DNA from 2 places in the Roseburia sp. AF22-2LB genome. Region 1 is predicted to be linked to the other one. Evidence: riboswitches for the same ligand, from Rfam matches in the RefSeq annotation. Region 1 holds a riboswitch; the other holds the start of a gene.
What was found. Region 1 has a riboswitch for ZMP and ZTP ahead of DWX96_RS08410 (IMP cyclohydrolase). Riboswitches for the same ligand answer to the same signal wherever they lie in the genome.
Positions count from the first base shown of each region.

Region 2: another riboswitch for ZMP and ZTP. It lies ahead of pflB (formate C-acetyltransferase); the one in region 1 lies ahead of DWX96_RS08410 (IMP cyclohydrolase).

Region 1 is NZ_QTWM01000004.1:247,554-255,596, forward strand. Features, by position in the region: gene DWX96_RS08390 (ACT domain-containing protein) at 1-94, shown strand, start outside; gene DWX96_RS08395 (PFL family protein) at 199-1,563, shown strand; gene DWX96_RS08400 (glycosyltransferase family protein) at 1,588-2,781, shown strand; ZMP/ZTP riboswitch at 2,858-2,938, shown strand; gene DWX96_RS08410 (IMP cyclohydrolase) at 3,073-3,786, shown strand; gene DWX96_RS08415 (phosphoribosylaminoimidazolecarboxamide formyltransferase) at 3,826-5,004, shown strand; gene DWX96_RS08420 (nucleotidyltransferase) at 5,550-6,809, opposite strand; gene DWX96_RS08425 (acetate kinase) at 7,036-8,043, shown strand, end outside.
Region 2 is NZ_QTWM01000005.1:85,476-93,518, reverse strand. Features, by position in the region: gene pflB (formate C-acetyltransferase) at 1-2,248, opposite strand, end outside; ZMP/ZTP riboswitch at 2,443-2,522, opposite strand; gene DWX96_RS09035 (amino acid ABC transporter ATP-binding protein) at 2,606-3,346, opposite strand; gene DWX96_RS09030 (amino acid ABC transporter permease) at 3,336-4,022, opposite strand; gene DWX96_RS09025 (transporter substrate-binding domain-containing protein) at 4,043-4,840, opposite strand; gene DWX96_RS09020 (type II CAAX endopeptidase family protein) at 5,088-5,951, shown strand; gene DWX96_RS09015 (DEAD/DEAH box helicase family protein) at 5,948-8,043, opposite strand, start outside.

The DNA of each region.
Region 1 (8,043 bases):
GTGTTCTGCAGCACTGGAAAAATTAGGTGAGGAAATCGGTGTTACCATCAAATGTCAGAGAGAAGAAATCTTTGATATGATGCACAGAATTTAATACGACTTACATAAAAGGGAACTGCTGTTGGCAGGTCACTAAGGCGTATCAATGAAAATACAGGAAATGAGCTGCGTAGAAAGGCAGAATATAGGAGACAAAAAATGATTAATATAATGGAAGTAAGCGAAACCAATAAAATGGTGGAGCATGAGAACTTAGATGTCCGTACCATTACCATTGGAATCAGTCTTTTGGATTGTATTGATTCTGATTTAAAGAAGTTAAACGATAACATTTATAAGAAAATTACTACAGTGGCAAAGGATCTGGTATCAGCAGGAAATCAGATTGAGCAGGAATTTGGAATCCCAATCGTAAATAAAAGAATTTCCGTTACACCAATTGCACTGGTTGGCGGGGCAGCCTGCAAGACACCGGAAGATTTTGCAACCATCGCAGATACTATGGATGCAGCAGCCAAAGCAGTAGGAGTAAACCTGATTGGTGGATATTCTGCACTGGTATCCAAGGGAATGACAAAGGCAGATGAGCTTTTAATCCGTTCTATTCCAATGGCACTTTGCCGTACCGAAAGAGTCTGCAGTTCTGTAAATCTTGCATCCACAAAAACCGGAATTAACATGGATGCTGTAAAATTAATGGGAGAGATTCTCTTAGAGGTGGCAGAGCAGTCTAAGGACAGAGATTCTGTAGACTGTATGAAACTGGTTGTATTCTGTAATGCGCCGGATGACAACCCGTTTATGGCAGGCGCATTCCATGGTGTAACAGAGGCAGATGCGGTAATCAATGTTGGTGTCAGCGGACCGGGTGTTGTAAAGACTGCACTGGAAAAAGTCCGTGGAGAGAACTTTGAAGTATTATGTGAGACCATCAAGAAGACTGCATTTAAAGTAACCCGTGTAGGTCAGCTTGTAGCACAGGAAGCGTCGAGAATTTTAAATATTCCATTTGGTATTGTAGATTTATCTCTGGCACCAACTCCTGCAATCGGAGACAGTGTAGCAGATATTCTTTGTGAAATTGGTCTTGAATATGCAGGTGCACCGGGAACGACAGCAGCCCTTGCTCTTTTAAATGACCAGGTTAAGAAGGGCGGCGTAATGGCATCTTCTTATGTTGGTGGTTTAAGTGGTGCATTTATTCCGGTCAGCGAAGACCAGGGAATGATTAATGCAGTACAGGCAAATGCCATTACACTGGAGAAATTAGAAGCAATGACCTGTGTATGTTCCGTAGGTCTCGATATGATTGCAATTCCGGGTGATACCAAGGCAACTACCATTTCCGGTATTATTGCAGATGAAATGGCACTTGGAATGATTAACCAGAAGACTACAGCAGCCCGTCTGATTCCGGTAATCGGAAAGGGAGTAGGCGATACTGTAGAATTTGGTGGATTATTCGGCTATGCACCGATTATGCCGGTAAACCAGTATTCCTGTGATGCATTTATCAACCGTGGGGGAAGAATTCCTGCACCAATTCACAGCTTTAAGAACTAGGATTTTTTGAAATGGAGAAAGAAAATGAGTGATATCCGTAAACTTGTGTTTTTTGAACGAGGCGTAGAAACATTAACTTATTTTTCACATGAGATGGCAGCGTCATTTCGCAAGATGGGATATCAGATTTTCTTCTTCGACATTCAGGCAGAATATGCTGATACGAAACGATTAAGCCGCTTTTTAAAAAGTGGCGAGACCGCAGTCATTACCTTTAACTTTATCGGATTAAGCGGAGAGGAGTTCCTGCTGGAGACAGAGTCTCAGTCTGTCTTTGCCAGCAGAAATATTCCGGTCTACTGTATTCTTGTGGACCATCCGTTGTATTATCATAAGCAGCTTGATGAGACAATTCCGAATCTGACTGTGTTCTGTATCGACCGTCAGCATATTTCTTATATGAAACGGTTTTATAAAGGGATTCCCTGTCATTTTTTACCATTGGCAGGGAATTTTCTGATGGATGGGGAAGAGCGAGTCCCAACAGATTTTATTCCATATGAGAACCGGGAATATGAAGTGGGTTTTATCGCAAACTATGTGCATCTTCCGGCAATTGAAGAGCATTTTACCAGCCAGACGAAGGAATATATTGATTTCTATCATGAGATATTAAATTATCTCCGCCTGCATCCGTCAGAGCCGTTAGATTCTGCCATGGAGCATTTTGTCCGCCGGGAGATTCCGGAAGTAACGGAGCGGGAGCTGATGGCATGCTTTGCAGGAATGCTTTTTTTGGATATGTATAACCGGACTTATTTCCGTGGAGAAACGGTGCGGACATTGGTAGACAATGGAGTACGGGTACATGTTTTTGGCAAAGGGTGGGAGAATCTTAAGGTAAAGCATCCGGAGAATCTTATTTTAAACGGAAGACAGCTTGATTCTGCCGAATGCGTAAAAATCATCCGGAATACAAAGCTTGCATTGAATACCATGCCGTGGTTTAAGGATGGAGCCCATGATAGAATTTTTACAGCCATGTTAAATAAAGCAGTATCCCTGACAGATGGCAGCATTTATTTAAAGGAGCGTTTCTGCGATGGAAAAGATCTGGCATTTTATGAGTTAGAGCATCTGGATGCATTGCCGGAGCAGGTATTATCCATGCTGGGGCATCCGAAGAAAATGAAAGAAATCATAGAATATTCTTATGAACGGGCACTTAAGGAAGATACCTGGGCGAACCGTGCAGAACGTCTGAGAGAGTTCTTATAGAAATAGAAAATCTTATGAAGGGGAGTCCTTAGAGGAAGAATTCCTTGACAAGTGTTTTGGAATATGTTTTACTAAATTCAGGTCATATGACTGACGGAACCGTGGGAATAACCACATGAAGTATGACCTGAGAAAGCCGACCGTCTGGGCAGTTAAGCTCGGGATACGTGTCGGTATTTTTTATGCATGCAAACAGGAAAAGTCACAGGGAAAATTCGAAAGAGAAAGAGACTTTGACGAAAGCTGCAGCAACTTTAAAAATTACATGGAGCGTAAGAAGGAGGAACAAAAATGAAGATGACTTCATTAGCAGAAGAACTTGGAAGCACTACTTATCCGGGAAGAGGAATTGTAATTGGAAAGTCGAAGAATGGAAAGTATGCGGTAACTGCTTATTTTATCATGGGAAGAAGCGAGAACAGCCGTAACCGTGTATTTGTTGAGGATGGAGAAGGAATCCGTACCCAGGCATTTGACCCTGCAAAATTAAGTGACCCAAGTCTTATTATTTATGCACCGGTTCGCGTACTGGGCAATAAGACCATTGTAACCAATGGAGACCAGACAGATACCATTTATGAACTGATGGATAAACAGCAGACCTTCGAACAGGCATTAAGAACCAGAGAATTTGAGCCGGACGCACCTAACTATACACCGCGTATTTCCGGAATCATGCATGTGGAAGATGGAAAATACAATTATGCAATGTCTATTTTAAAGAGCAACAATGGTAATCCGGATGCCTGCAACCGTTATACATTTGCTTATGAGAATCCGGTAGCAGGAGAAGGACATTTCATTCATACTTATATGAATGATGGCAATCCATTACCAAGCTTTGAAGGCGAACCGGTACTGGTTGATATCGGAGATGACATTGATGCATTTACCGAGCTGGTATGGAATAACCTGAATGCAGACAATAAGGTATCCTTATTTGTAAGATATATTGATATTGAAACCGGAAAATATGAAAGCCGCATTGTAAACAAGAACAAATAAGATTTTGTGAATAAGATTCGTTCGAGAGAGGAAAATAAAATGAAAGAATTAGAATTAAAATATGGTTGTAACCCAAATCAGAAACCATCCAGAATTTACATGGAAAATGGCGAATTGCCAATCAAAGTATTAAATGGTAAACCAGGTTATATTAACTTCTTAGACGCATTCAATGGCTGGCAGTTAGTAAAAGAATTAAAGAAAGCAACCGGACTTCCGGCAGCCACTTCTTTTAAACATGTTTCTCCGGCAGGTGCAGCAGTGGGACTTCCACTTTCTGAAGTAGAGCGTAAGATTTACTGGGTAGATGACATGGATGTAGAATTTACACCGATTGCTAATGCATATGCAAGAGCAAGAGGCGCTGACCGTATGTCCTCTTTCGGAGATTTCATTTCTCTTTCTGATGTCTGTGATAAAGCAACCGCACTTTTAATTAAAAGAGAAGTATCTGATGGAGTTATTGCACCGGGCTATGATGATGACGCATTAGAAATTTTAAAAGCAAAGAAAAATGGCAATTACAATGTCATTGAAATTGATCCTGACTATATTCCAGACCCAATCGAGCGTAAACAGGTATTTGGCGTTACCTTTGAGCAGGGAAGAAATGAGTTAAATATTGACGAGCATTTCTTTGACAATATTGTAACAGAAAACAAAGAGCTGCCGGAATCAGCAAAGAGAGATCTGGCAATTTCCATGATTACTTTAAAATATACACAGTCTAACTCCGTATGTTATGTAAAAGACGGACAGGCAATCGGTATTGGTGCCGGACAGCAGTCCCGTATCCACTGTACCAGATTAGCAGGCTCCAAAGCAGATAACTGGTGGTTACGCCAGTCTCCACAGGTACTGAATCTGCCATTTTTAGATAAAATTCGCAGAGCTGACCGTGATAATGCAATCGACCTTTACATTGGCGAGGATTATATGGACGTACTTGCAGATGGCGAATGGGAGAAGATATTTAAGACCAGACCTGCTGTATTTACGGCAGAAGAAAAACGTGCATGGTTAGATAAGAATACCGGAGTATCTCTTGGCTCTGATGCGTTCTTCCCATTTGGAGATAACATCGAGCGCGCCCACAGAAGTGGCGTGCAGTATGTAGCACAGCCGGGCGGATCTATCCGTGATGACCATGTAATCGAAACCTGTAACAAATATGGTATGGTGATGAGCTTTACCGGAATCCGTCTGTTCCACCACTAGGAGCTGGAAAATCAGATAGGATTTGAAAGATAAGATTTTGCTTTGTGAAAGGACATTTAGTTCCTGCTATAAAATTCCGCAGTTACTAAGCAGTTTGTTTTTCTTTTTGAGATAAAAACAGTCTTTCCAATGTTTGACAAGATGTCTGTACGGTTCGTCGAAGTACGGATGCATAATAAAGGCTGTTAGGGGCACTTGGAATTTCGTCTGGCAACAGGCAACGCTGGCACAGGGATGTGCCAGCGAGGCGCATTTGAACATGGATGTGAATTTGCGCTGGTTGCCAGATAATGTGATGTATTATCCGAAATTCCCAGTGCCCCTTGCAGGCTTTATAGAGCATCCGTACCCGACGGACAGTGCAGACATCCAGTCAAAGCAACGGAAAGACAGTTTACATTCAAGAAAAACAAACTGCTAAGAACTGCTGAAATTTTACTGCCAAAGAACTAAGATGTCCTTTTACAATCAAAATCTTAGTTCTTATCAAACACTCTTTTGATTTTCCCACCAACCAAATGGTGGAATCAGACGGCACGGAAAATTCACACCCTTACAATATTGCGTACAAACTCGCTTCTGGCATCCTGACCGGTTATTCCGGACAGGATGTTTTCGTATAATTCGCCGGCAAAAATATCAAAATCAAAAACCTTTGCTGCATCGGAAGAAAGAAAGTTATAGGCATCGGCAGTTTTGGAGATCATAGGAACACTGGCGTAGTTGCTTAAAATAGTAAGAAGCCTGGAAGCATCTTTGCGGAAACCTAAAATCCGGAGATAAGGAATATAATCCAATGATCTGCCCAGGCGGTAATCGTCCTTTGTAATCTGAAGCAGAAGGTGCGTGAAAATCCGGCTGATTCTGGTATAAGTCATATCCTTTGTTTTCAGTAACTGGCAGAACTGCTCAAAGGAATGAAACTGTTTTTGCAAATTTTTTATCCGGTGGGCAATTGCTTCATTGGAATCACCACAGAAAGCCAGTTGTGCTTCACTCTGCTGTAACAGAAGGTAAGAGAGCGGAGCAGAAAAATCATTGGCAGAAACCGGCGGATAAAGATTAAGATACTTTTTTAAAATAGAATAAGCAGCTTCCGGCAGATATGGATTTAATGTAGTGATGTCATTCCAGCCGTTTGAAAGAAGTTCTTTTCTTATGGCAGTGGCAGAGGAAAGACTGCTGTTAAGTGCCGCTTCGTGATAGCCGTCTCCGGTCCGCTGAATCAGATAAGGGGTGATGGCGGCATTCTGAGCCTGAATCGCTTTTAAATATTCAATAGCAAGAATATTATTTGGCTCATTTAAAAGGCTGGCAAGTTCATCTGCCGGGATTTGCGGGTTGGCTTCTTTTAAATAGCTGCATACCGCCTGACTTCTTGCGGCAGGATAGGACATTCCTTTTTTGAGACAGGAAGAGAGAACTTCTTTGTAGTCTTCTGGTTCGGATACGAGCAGGGAAGCAACTTCTTTTAATAAAGAAAGATTGTCTGTTTCTGCACCAAAGCAGAGGGTGTCTACACAGCCACATTTACGCATGAGTGCAACACCTGCAGAAGCAAAAAGTTCGGCAGAAGCAGTTGCCCAGAGGGCTGGCAACTCAATTACCAGGTCAGCACCGCAGCTTAAAGCCATTTCTGTTCGTGCATATTTGTCAATAAGAGCCGGTTCTCCCCGCTGGACGAAATTTCCACTCATGGCTGCGATAACGAAGTCAGCCTGGGTCAGGGAACGGATTTTTTCTATCTGGTAAGCATGACCGTTATGAAACGGATTGTATTCTGCAATGATTCCTATGATGCGCATAAGTCCTCCAAAGTTACAAATAATATAGTTCTATCATAGCATTATTCCCATATTTTTGGCAAATTACTTATGGAAAGTATTCATAAGAAGAATTTCGAAAAAATATTTTTCTTTGCATTTTTTCAGACACTGTACTTGAACACCATTTAAAATAGGGGTATACTAAACATACATATGCGGATTTGTAACAATGAACCGTAAAAAAATAGCAGTGAGGAGAAAACAGATGAACGTATTAGTTATTAACTGTGGAAGTTCTTCTTTGAAGTATCAGCTTATTAATTCAGATACAGAAGCTGTACTGGCTAAAGGACTTTGTGAAAGAATCGGAATTGATGGAAGATTAGTATACCAGCTTGCTGGCCATGATAAAGAGATAACAGAAGCACCAATGCCGACCCATAAAGAAGGTATCCAGATGGTACTGGATGCACTGGTAAACCCAAAGACAGGTGCGGTAAAGAGTCTTTCTGAAATTGATGCAGTAGGACATCGTGTCGTACATGGTGGCGAGAAATTTGCCCAGTCTGTTGTATTAAATGAGGAAGTATTAGCAAAAGTGGAAGAGTGTAATGAGCTTGCACCACTTCATAACCCTGCAAACTTAATTGGTATTCGTGTATGTCAGGAACTTATGCCTGGTGTACCAATGGTAGGTGTGTTTGATACCGCTTTCCATCAGACCATGCCGCAGAAGGCTTATCTTTATGGTCTGCCATATGAATATTATGAAAAATACAAGGTAAGACGTTACGGTTTCCACGGAACAAGCCACAGCTTCGTATCCAAACGTCTGGCTGAGTTCTTAAATCTTGATTATAACAATTCCAGACTGATTGTTGCCCACCTTGGAAACGGCGCATCCATCAGTGCTGTATTAGATGGTAAATGTGTAGATACCTCTATGGGACTTACTCCATTAGAGGGACTTGTAATGGGAACACGTTCCGGTGACATTGACCCGGCAATCATGGAATTCATTGCAAAGAAAGAAAACCTTGACATCGACGGAATTATGGATGTATTAAATAAGAAATCCGGTGTAGAGGGACTTTCCGGTGTATCCAGTGATTTCCGTGATCTCGAGGCTGCTTATCATGAAGGAAATCCAAGAGCAATTGCAGCATGTGAAGTATTTGCTTACCGTGTAGCAAAATATATCGGTGCTTATGTGGCTGCAATGAACGGAGTAGATGCCATTGCATTTACCGCAGGAATTGGTGAGAATACATCT
Region 2 (8,043 bases), on a different contig from region 1:
TACGCTCATGACAGGTACGGGCAATAACATCAAGCTGCTGCTCTTTTGTCAGGTCGATGAACTTAACTGCATAGCCGGATACACGGATTGTGAAGTTTGCATACTCTTCTTTCTCCGGATGCTCCATTGCATCAATAAGCTTTTCTTTGCCAAATACATTGACATTCAGATGATGAGCACCCTGGTCAAAGTATCCGTCCATTACATTTACAAGATTATCGATTCTTTCCTGCTCGTTGTTTCCAAGTGCGCCAGGATTGATGGTCTGTGTATTGGAAATACCATCTAATGCCCACTCATATGGAAGCTTGGTCAGAGAGTTCAGGGAAGCTAAAAGTCCGTTCTGCTCTGCACCGTAAGATGGGTTAGCTCCCGGTGAAAGTGGTTCGCCGGCTTTACGTCCATCCGGCATAGCTCCGGTTGCTTTACCATATACTACGTTAGAAGTAATGGTAAGGATAGAAGTTGTAGGCTCAGAATCACGATAAGTATGATGTTTCTTTAATTTATCCATGAAAGTCTTAAGCAGCCATACTCCGATTTCATCTGCACGGTCATCATCATTTCCGTACTTCGGGAAGTCTCCTTCGATTTCGAAGTCTTTTGCAAGTCCGTTCTCATCACGTACGACTTTTACTTTTGCATATTTGATTGCAGAAAGAGAATCGATAACATGTGAAAATCCTGCAATACCGGTTGCAAAAGTTCTCTTTAAGTCGGTATCCATCAGAGAAAGCTCTGCTGCTTCATAGTAATATTTATCATGCATATACTGAATCAGGTTCAGTGTATTTACATAGATGTCTACTAACCAGTCCATCATCTTGTCATATTTTGCCATTACTTCATCATAGTCAAGATATTCAGCTGTAATTGGTGCGTAGTTTGGTCCTACCTGCTCGCCTGATTTTTCATCAACACCACCGTTGATTGCGTAAAGCAGACATTTTGCAAGGTTTGCACGAGCGCCGAAGAACTGCATCTCTTTACCTGTCTGTGTAGCAGATACACAGCAGCAGATTGCATAATCATCGCCCCATACCGGTTTCATTGCATCATCGTTTTCATACTGGATTGAGCTTGTTTCAATCGAGATACGTGCTGCATAATCACGGAAGGTCTGTGGCAGTCTGGATGAATAGAATACAGTAAGATTTGGTTCCGGTGCCGGTCCCATATTCTCTAAAGTATGAAGGAAACGGAAGTCTGTCCTGGTTACCATGGAACGTCCGTCTACACCTGTTCCTGCTACATCAAGGGTTGCCCATACAGGGTCACCGGAGAATAACTGGTTATAAGAAGGAATACGTGCGAATTTAACCATACGAAGTTTCATTGTGAAATGGTCAATCAGCTCCTGAGCCTGCTGCTCAGTAAGAATTCCCTTATCCATATCTCTCTTAATATAAATATCAAGGAAAGTAGAAACACGTCCTACTGACATCGCTGCACCGTTCTGTGTCTTGATTGCTGCAAGGTATCCGAAGTATAACCACTGAACAGCCTCTTTTGCATTGGTTGCAGGTCTTGAAATATCATATCCGTAAATCTCAGCCAGTTTCTTCATGTCTTCCAGACATTTAATCTGCTCTGCAATTTCTTCTCTTAAACGGATGACATCATCTGTCATCTGTCCGCATCCGCAGTTGGCTTTGTCCTTCTTCTTCTCAGCGATTAAGTAATCCAGTCCGTATAATGCTACACGGCGGTAATCACCTACAATACGTCCACGACCGTAGGTATCCGGAAGACCTGTTAAAATCTTAGCATGACGAACCTTCATCATTTCCGGTGTATAAGCATCAAATACTGCTGTATTGTGTGTCTTATGATACTTGGTGAAAATTTCTTTTAATTTATCATTTACTTCATAACCGTAGGTCTCACATGCCTGAACAGCCATCTTGATTCCACCATATGGCATGAAAGCTCTCTTTAATGGTTTGTCAGTCTGAAGACCAACTACCTGCTCTAAATCTTTTAAGCTTTCATCGATATATCCCGGACCATAAGCTGTAATTCCGGTTACAACCTCTGTCTCCATATCAAGAACGCCGCCCTTGGCACGCTCTTCTTTCTGTAATTTCTGAAGTGCATCCCATAGCTTGTTGGTTGCATCTGTCGGCTCAGCTAAAAAGCTCTCATCTCCATCATATGGAGTGTAGTTGTCCTGAATGAACTGACGAACATTGATTTCTTCTTTCCAGAGACGTCCTTCGAATCCATCCCACTCTTTCATTTCAATCATTACGATATCCTCCTAAAAAAATGTATTCAGTATGAACACTGAATGGTTACTAAATTTACTGTCAACAGACTTTTTATTCATTGGTTTGAATTAGTCTTGTTTAACTGTAGTTAGTATATACTGACCGTTATTTTTTTGTCAATATCTTTTGGTGTTCAAAATAACATACAAAAAAAAACGAGCCAGTCCTCCAGGTTCATCGCCCAGACGGTCGGCTCGTTTTCGTTATACTTCATGTGGTTTTTCCACTTATCCGTCAGTCATATAACGGTTTTATCATAGACTATTTTTTTTCTGATTGCAATAGCTTATGAAAACTTTTTATCAACTATTTTTACCATTTTATCTGTTCTTTTCCTACAATACTTTGGAAAGGAAGTCGCAAAGACGCGGATTCTGTGGATTGGCAAAGAATTCTGCCGGTGTATTCTCTTCCTGAATCTGTCCTTCATTGATAAACATGACACGGCTTGCCACTTCTCTTGCAAATCCCATTTCGTGCGTTACCACTACCATGGTCATTCCGTCCTGTGCCAGTTCTTTCATAATTTCAAGAACTTCTCCTACCATTTCCGGATCCAGTGCGGAAGTCGGCTCGTCAAATAACATGACATCCGGATTCATTGCCAGTGCTCTTGCAATTGCAATACGCTGTTTCTGTCCACCGGAAAGCATTGCCGGATAAGTATCTGCTTTATCGGAAAGACCAACTCTCATCAAAAGCTCGTCCGCACGCTTAGAGGCCTCTTCCTTATTCATAAGTCCGGTCTGAACCGGTGCCAGCATGATATTTCCTTTTACGGTATAATTCGGGAACAGATTGAACTGCTGGAATACCATTCCAATCTTCTGACGCATCTTGTTGATGTCTACGGATTTATCCGTGATATCTGTTCCTTCAAAAGTAATCACACCGGAAGTCGGCTCCTCTAAAAGATTTAAGGAACGTAAGAATGTGGATTTACCACAACCGGATGGTCCGATGATGGCAACCACCTCTCCCTGGGCGATTTCTGTGGAGATACCATTTAATACATTTACATTTCCAAAGGATTTACACAAATCCTTTACTTCAATCAATACCTTCTTATCGCTCATTTGTTCTCAACCTCGTTTCCAGTTTATGTACACCAGCCGTTAAAATCATAACGATTATCAGGTAGATAATTGCAACACCGAACAATGGTAAGAACGGGTCATAGGTCTGGCTACGGATGATATCGCCACCCTTTGTCAGATCCGGGATTGCAATATATCCACTGATGGAAGTCTCTTTCAGTAAGGTAATAAACTCATTTGCCAGTGCCGGAAGTACATTCTTAAATGCCTGTGGCAGAATAATCAGACGCATGGTCTGCGAATAATTCAGTCCGAGGCTTCGTCCAGCTTCAAACTGTCCTTCGTCTACAGACATGATTCCGGAACGTACAATCTCTGCCACATAGGCAGCCGAATTCAAACCAAAAGCGATTACAGCCACTGCAATCTTATTATCGAGTGCAACCAGAATAATATAGTACATAATCAAAAGCTGTACCATCGTAGGGGTTCCACGCCATATGGTAAGATACACTTTACATATAAAATTCAAAACATTTAATCCACCATGTTTATCATGGGTGGAACGGATAATTGCGACTAAAAATCCAACCACAATACCCAGAAGTACTGCAAGCACTGCAATAAGCAGTGTATTGCCAAGGCCACGTAACAGATAAAGATATCTGTCTTTCTCTATAAAATCCTGTTGAAAGCTGCTTAAAAAATCGCTCAAGGTCTTTCCTCCTATACCGATTATTTATTTCTTACTACAATAACCTGGCTTGCTGTTGCATAAGTATCTGTAAAGTCAATGTTCTTAAGACGGTCTTCTGTTACAGTCATTCCTGCTGCACCAAAATCTGCTTTACCGGAAGATACTGCTGCGATGATTGCATCAAATTCCATATCTTCAATCTCTAAATCATAGCCAAGCTTGTCACAGATTGCTTTTGCGATGTCTGCATCGATACCAACTACGTTGTCACCATCATAATATTCGTATGGCTCAAACTGTGCATTGGTTGCCATGGTAAGTTTTCCGTTTGGATATTCTGTTCCCTCCGGAGTCTCATATGGATGCTCTCCTGTTTCATCACCAATATAGTTGCTGATGATAGTATCGATTGTTCCGTCGGCTTTTAACTCTTCGATTGCTTTGTTGAATTCGTCTGTTAAATCTGTGTTATCTTTTGCGATACAGATTGCATATTCCTCTGCATCAAAGGTATCATCTAAGATTTTCAAGTCATCATTCTTCTCAACAAATGCCTCTGCAGGCTGCTTGTCGATGATTACACAGTCGATCTTACCGGTCTTTAATGCCTGGATTGCATCAGAACCTTTGTTGTAACGCTCTACGGTGCTTCCTTCGTCCTCGTATGCTGTTGCATCGGCATCTCCGGTTGTTCCAAGCTGAACACCGATTTTCTTTCCCGGAAGGTCATCCTTGGAATTTACTGTGTTTGCAGCTACAGATGAGCCACATCCTACCATTGCTACTGTCATTGCTGCAGTTAATAAAAGTGCTGCAAATTTCTTCATGTTCTTCATATTTATTCCTCCTCTGATTATAATTATGTGAATTTATATTTCATACAGCATCATAAAATATATCAACATAACGCCTAGTATAGCATGATTCCGCCTATTTCACAAGTACCCGGAGAGTATTTGTCTGCATTTAAAAATACATTTTTCCATGTATTTTTAAACAGGCGGTACCTCAGTAGTTTGCATATTCGCTTCATAATTGTTATAATGTGCCAAGAAAAGTGATGATACTTGAGGAGGTTTTTTCATGAAGCGATTTGGCAGAATTATGTTCTGTTTTCTTCCGGCTCTGCTGGCATTTGGCCTGCAGCAGCTTATCTCCATTCCGGCAGTAGGGCTTGCCCTGCTGGGTGGTTTTTATACCAAAGGGGCAACTTCTATCGATGACTGTATGGATGCATTTTTAAATATTATTTCCACCGCCAATTTTAATGCCGGTGTCAGTGCAGCCTACGGTACTGTTGCCCTTGTGGTATTTGCCTACTGGTATTATAAAAAGTTCCGGCAGACAGAACCGGAAAATGTACGGAAACCATTTAATATTCCGGTTATCTTCGGCATTCTTATTACTGCAGTAGGATTACAGTATATTACCAATTACATTGTATCTTTTACTGCAGCCATTAACCCGCACTGGCTGGAATATTACAGTAACCTGGTAGAATCGGTGGGACTGGATGAGCCTTCCCTGATTCTGGTTCTCTATTCCGTTCTGATTGGACCTGTCTGTGAAGAACTGATTTTCCGTGGACTGACTTTGAAATATGCCAAAAGAGCAATGCCTTTCTGGGTTGCTAACCTCTTGCAGGCACTGCTCTTTGGTGTGTTCCATATGAATATGATTCAGGGTGTTTATGCTTTTGTGGTAGGAATTGTTCTTGGATTTATCTGCGAGAAAAGCCGCAGCATTTATCCTTCCATGCTTTTCCATATCCTCTTTAACCTCTGGGGAACCTTCTCTCCTGACTGGTTTATGTATAAAGCAGATACCGTTCCGTTCTTCTTCCTGTGGTTCTTTGTTGGTGCAGGACTACTGGTTGCAGGACTGCTCCTCTTTTTCTTTGGAGTAAATAAAAAATATCCAAAAATTGAAAATTCTTATTATTCTTAATATCCTTTTGCAATTTTCTTTCCCTGCAAAAGGCTCTGGTTTTGATTTACAAAGGAGCGTGTCCTCTCTTTTAATAATAGTTTTCGTCCTTCCGGGGTTCTTGTATATACCACATGGTATGGTCCAAGAGCCCTTTTCATATGTTTTTCAAAAATCAGGGCACGTTCCTTTTGTCTTCCGAATATTTCCGGGACACTGTAACACTCTCTTGATGTGCCAAAGATTTTTTCCCGGATAAGAAGATATCTTGGATTATCAATAACACCCCACAATTCTTCCATGCAGGCAGAATAGGTTGTCTTATCTCTGGTGGTTCCACCTTTAAGCCAGGTACCTACCACAAGTCCGTTAAAGGATTCTACTTCTGTCCTGCAATGGGCACCATCCTCTAATTCCCCGCATTCCCTCAATGCATCTAGCATTGCTTCGCTAAGCTGTTTCATCCGTCTTGCCGGGGTGCTGAATTTAAACAGACGTATCCCCTGATAGACAATTCCGGCAAATGCGGCTAACAGCGCAATTCCAAGTAACAGGAAAGCCGGATGATTACCAAGCTTCTGTGCCATCATTCTTCCACTCATTAAGAGCATTGCAAGTATTACCTGTATGATTTCTATACAGACCGCATTAATAAAGATATATCCGGTTTCTATTTCTTTTGCTGCAATTTCATCTATCTGTTCTATTTCCATCTGATTTCGCACTTCCTGCAAGGACTGGTTCCATCGCTGCCTCAATGCATTTCTGTCCTTTGCACGCTCAAGCATCATGCGGTTTGCTTTATCTACCTCATATTTTGATGTTATCTTTGGAATGTCCAGCCGACCGATTCCGCTTTCGATTACATCTTCCCTGCAGGATACTCCTAAAAATGATTCAAACCGGCGTTCCAACATTTCATAATCGCCCTCTGCATCGGTATTACTCTGCTGTCCCCGCTCTTTTGGAAAAATGCAGGCAAGATGCCAGATGTTTCCGGTCTTATCCGGCTGCTCTCTGTCGGTACGGATTGCTCTTCCACGCATCTGGTTACTCAGCATAAAAGACCCTACATAAGTTGCCAGTATCAGGGAATTGATGCACGGTGCATCCCAGCCTTCTCCCAGCAATGACTTGGTTCCAATCAGTGTATGAATCTCTCCCTGGCGGAATAACTCCGTCACAACAGCTACGGTGTGGGTACTCTTTCCTTTTATCATAAGCTGTCCGTATCCGGTATCTCCCAGTGGATTTAACGTTCCGCTGCAGCCATACTGTGCCAGCAATTCCGGCAGTTTTGCTTCCACTGCCATTGGAACGATTATCACTGTTCCGCTCAGTACACCCAGCCGGATTCCAGTCATGTTCTGTCGCCTTAAATATTCAAAAATCGGCACTGCACCAAGCTCTGTTACCAGTGTATCTTTACTTCCAATCTCCGGCAATTTGTCTTTCTTAATATAATCGCAGAGAACCAGAAGGCGTAAATCATTTCCCAGTGCCTCATACTCAGCCTGCACAATGGTATGGATGCTCTCCATCTTTCCCTGGCTTTTCATAAGTACCTTTTTTATGGCTTCATTATCCCGCAGTGCAACCTTGTTCCGGTAGATGGCTCCTGCCTCTTTTAATTCCTGCAGCAGGCTTTCCCGCTCTGCTTCCATCATGGTATAGGACTCTCTGTCCTCATAAAGAACACCCTGCAGTAACACTTCCATCCAGTGTGCATCCATTCCCGGCAGCTTTCCCTTTGTTCCGATGAGCTTCCTTAAATAACCGGAAAATGGAATCCCTTTTGCCTGGCAGTATACCAGCAGTGCTGTAAAATACTCCGGTTTATCTAAGAACCGCTCACTGTATTCTTCCGGATGCATAAGCCCCTGATGGGAAGATACGATTCTTCGCAATGTCTCATCTGCCATCATTTTCTGCACCTGCATCTGCATCCGCTTCTGATGTTCCCTGACATATGCTTCCTCTTCTCTTGTCGGCCAGTTAAAATAAACGTAGTCCTGATGCGGACAGAGGCTTCCTTCTTTTACCAGTTCCGGCGTAAAGATTTCTTCATCAATCGGTCCGCACATATCGATATAACGCTTCCACTGTGCCGGTG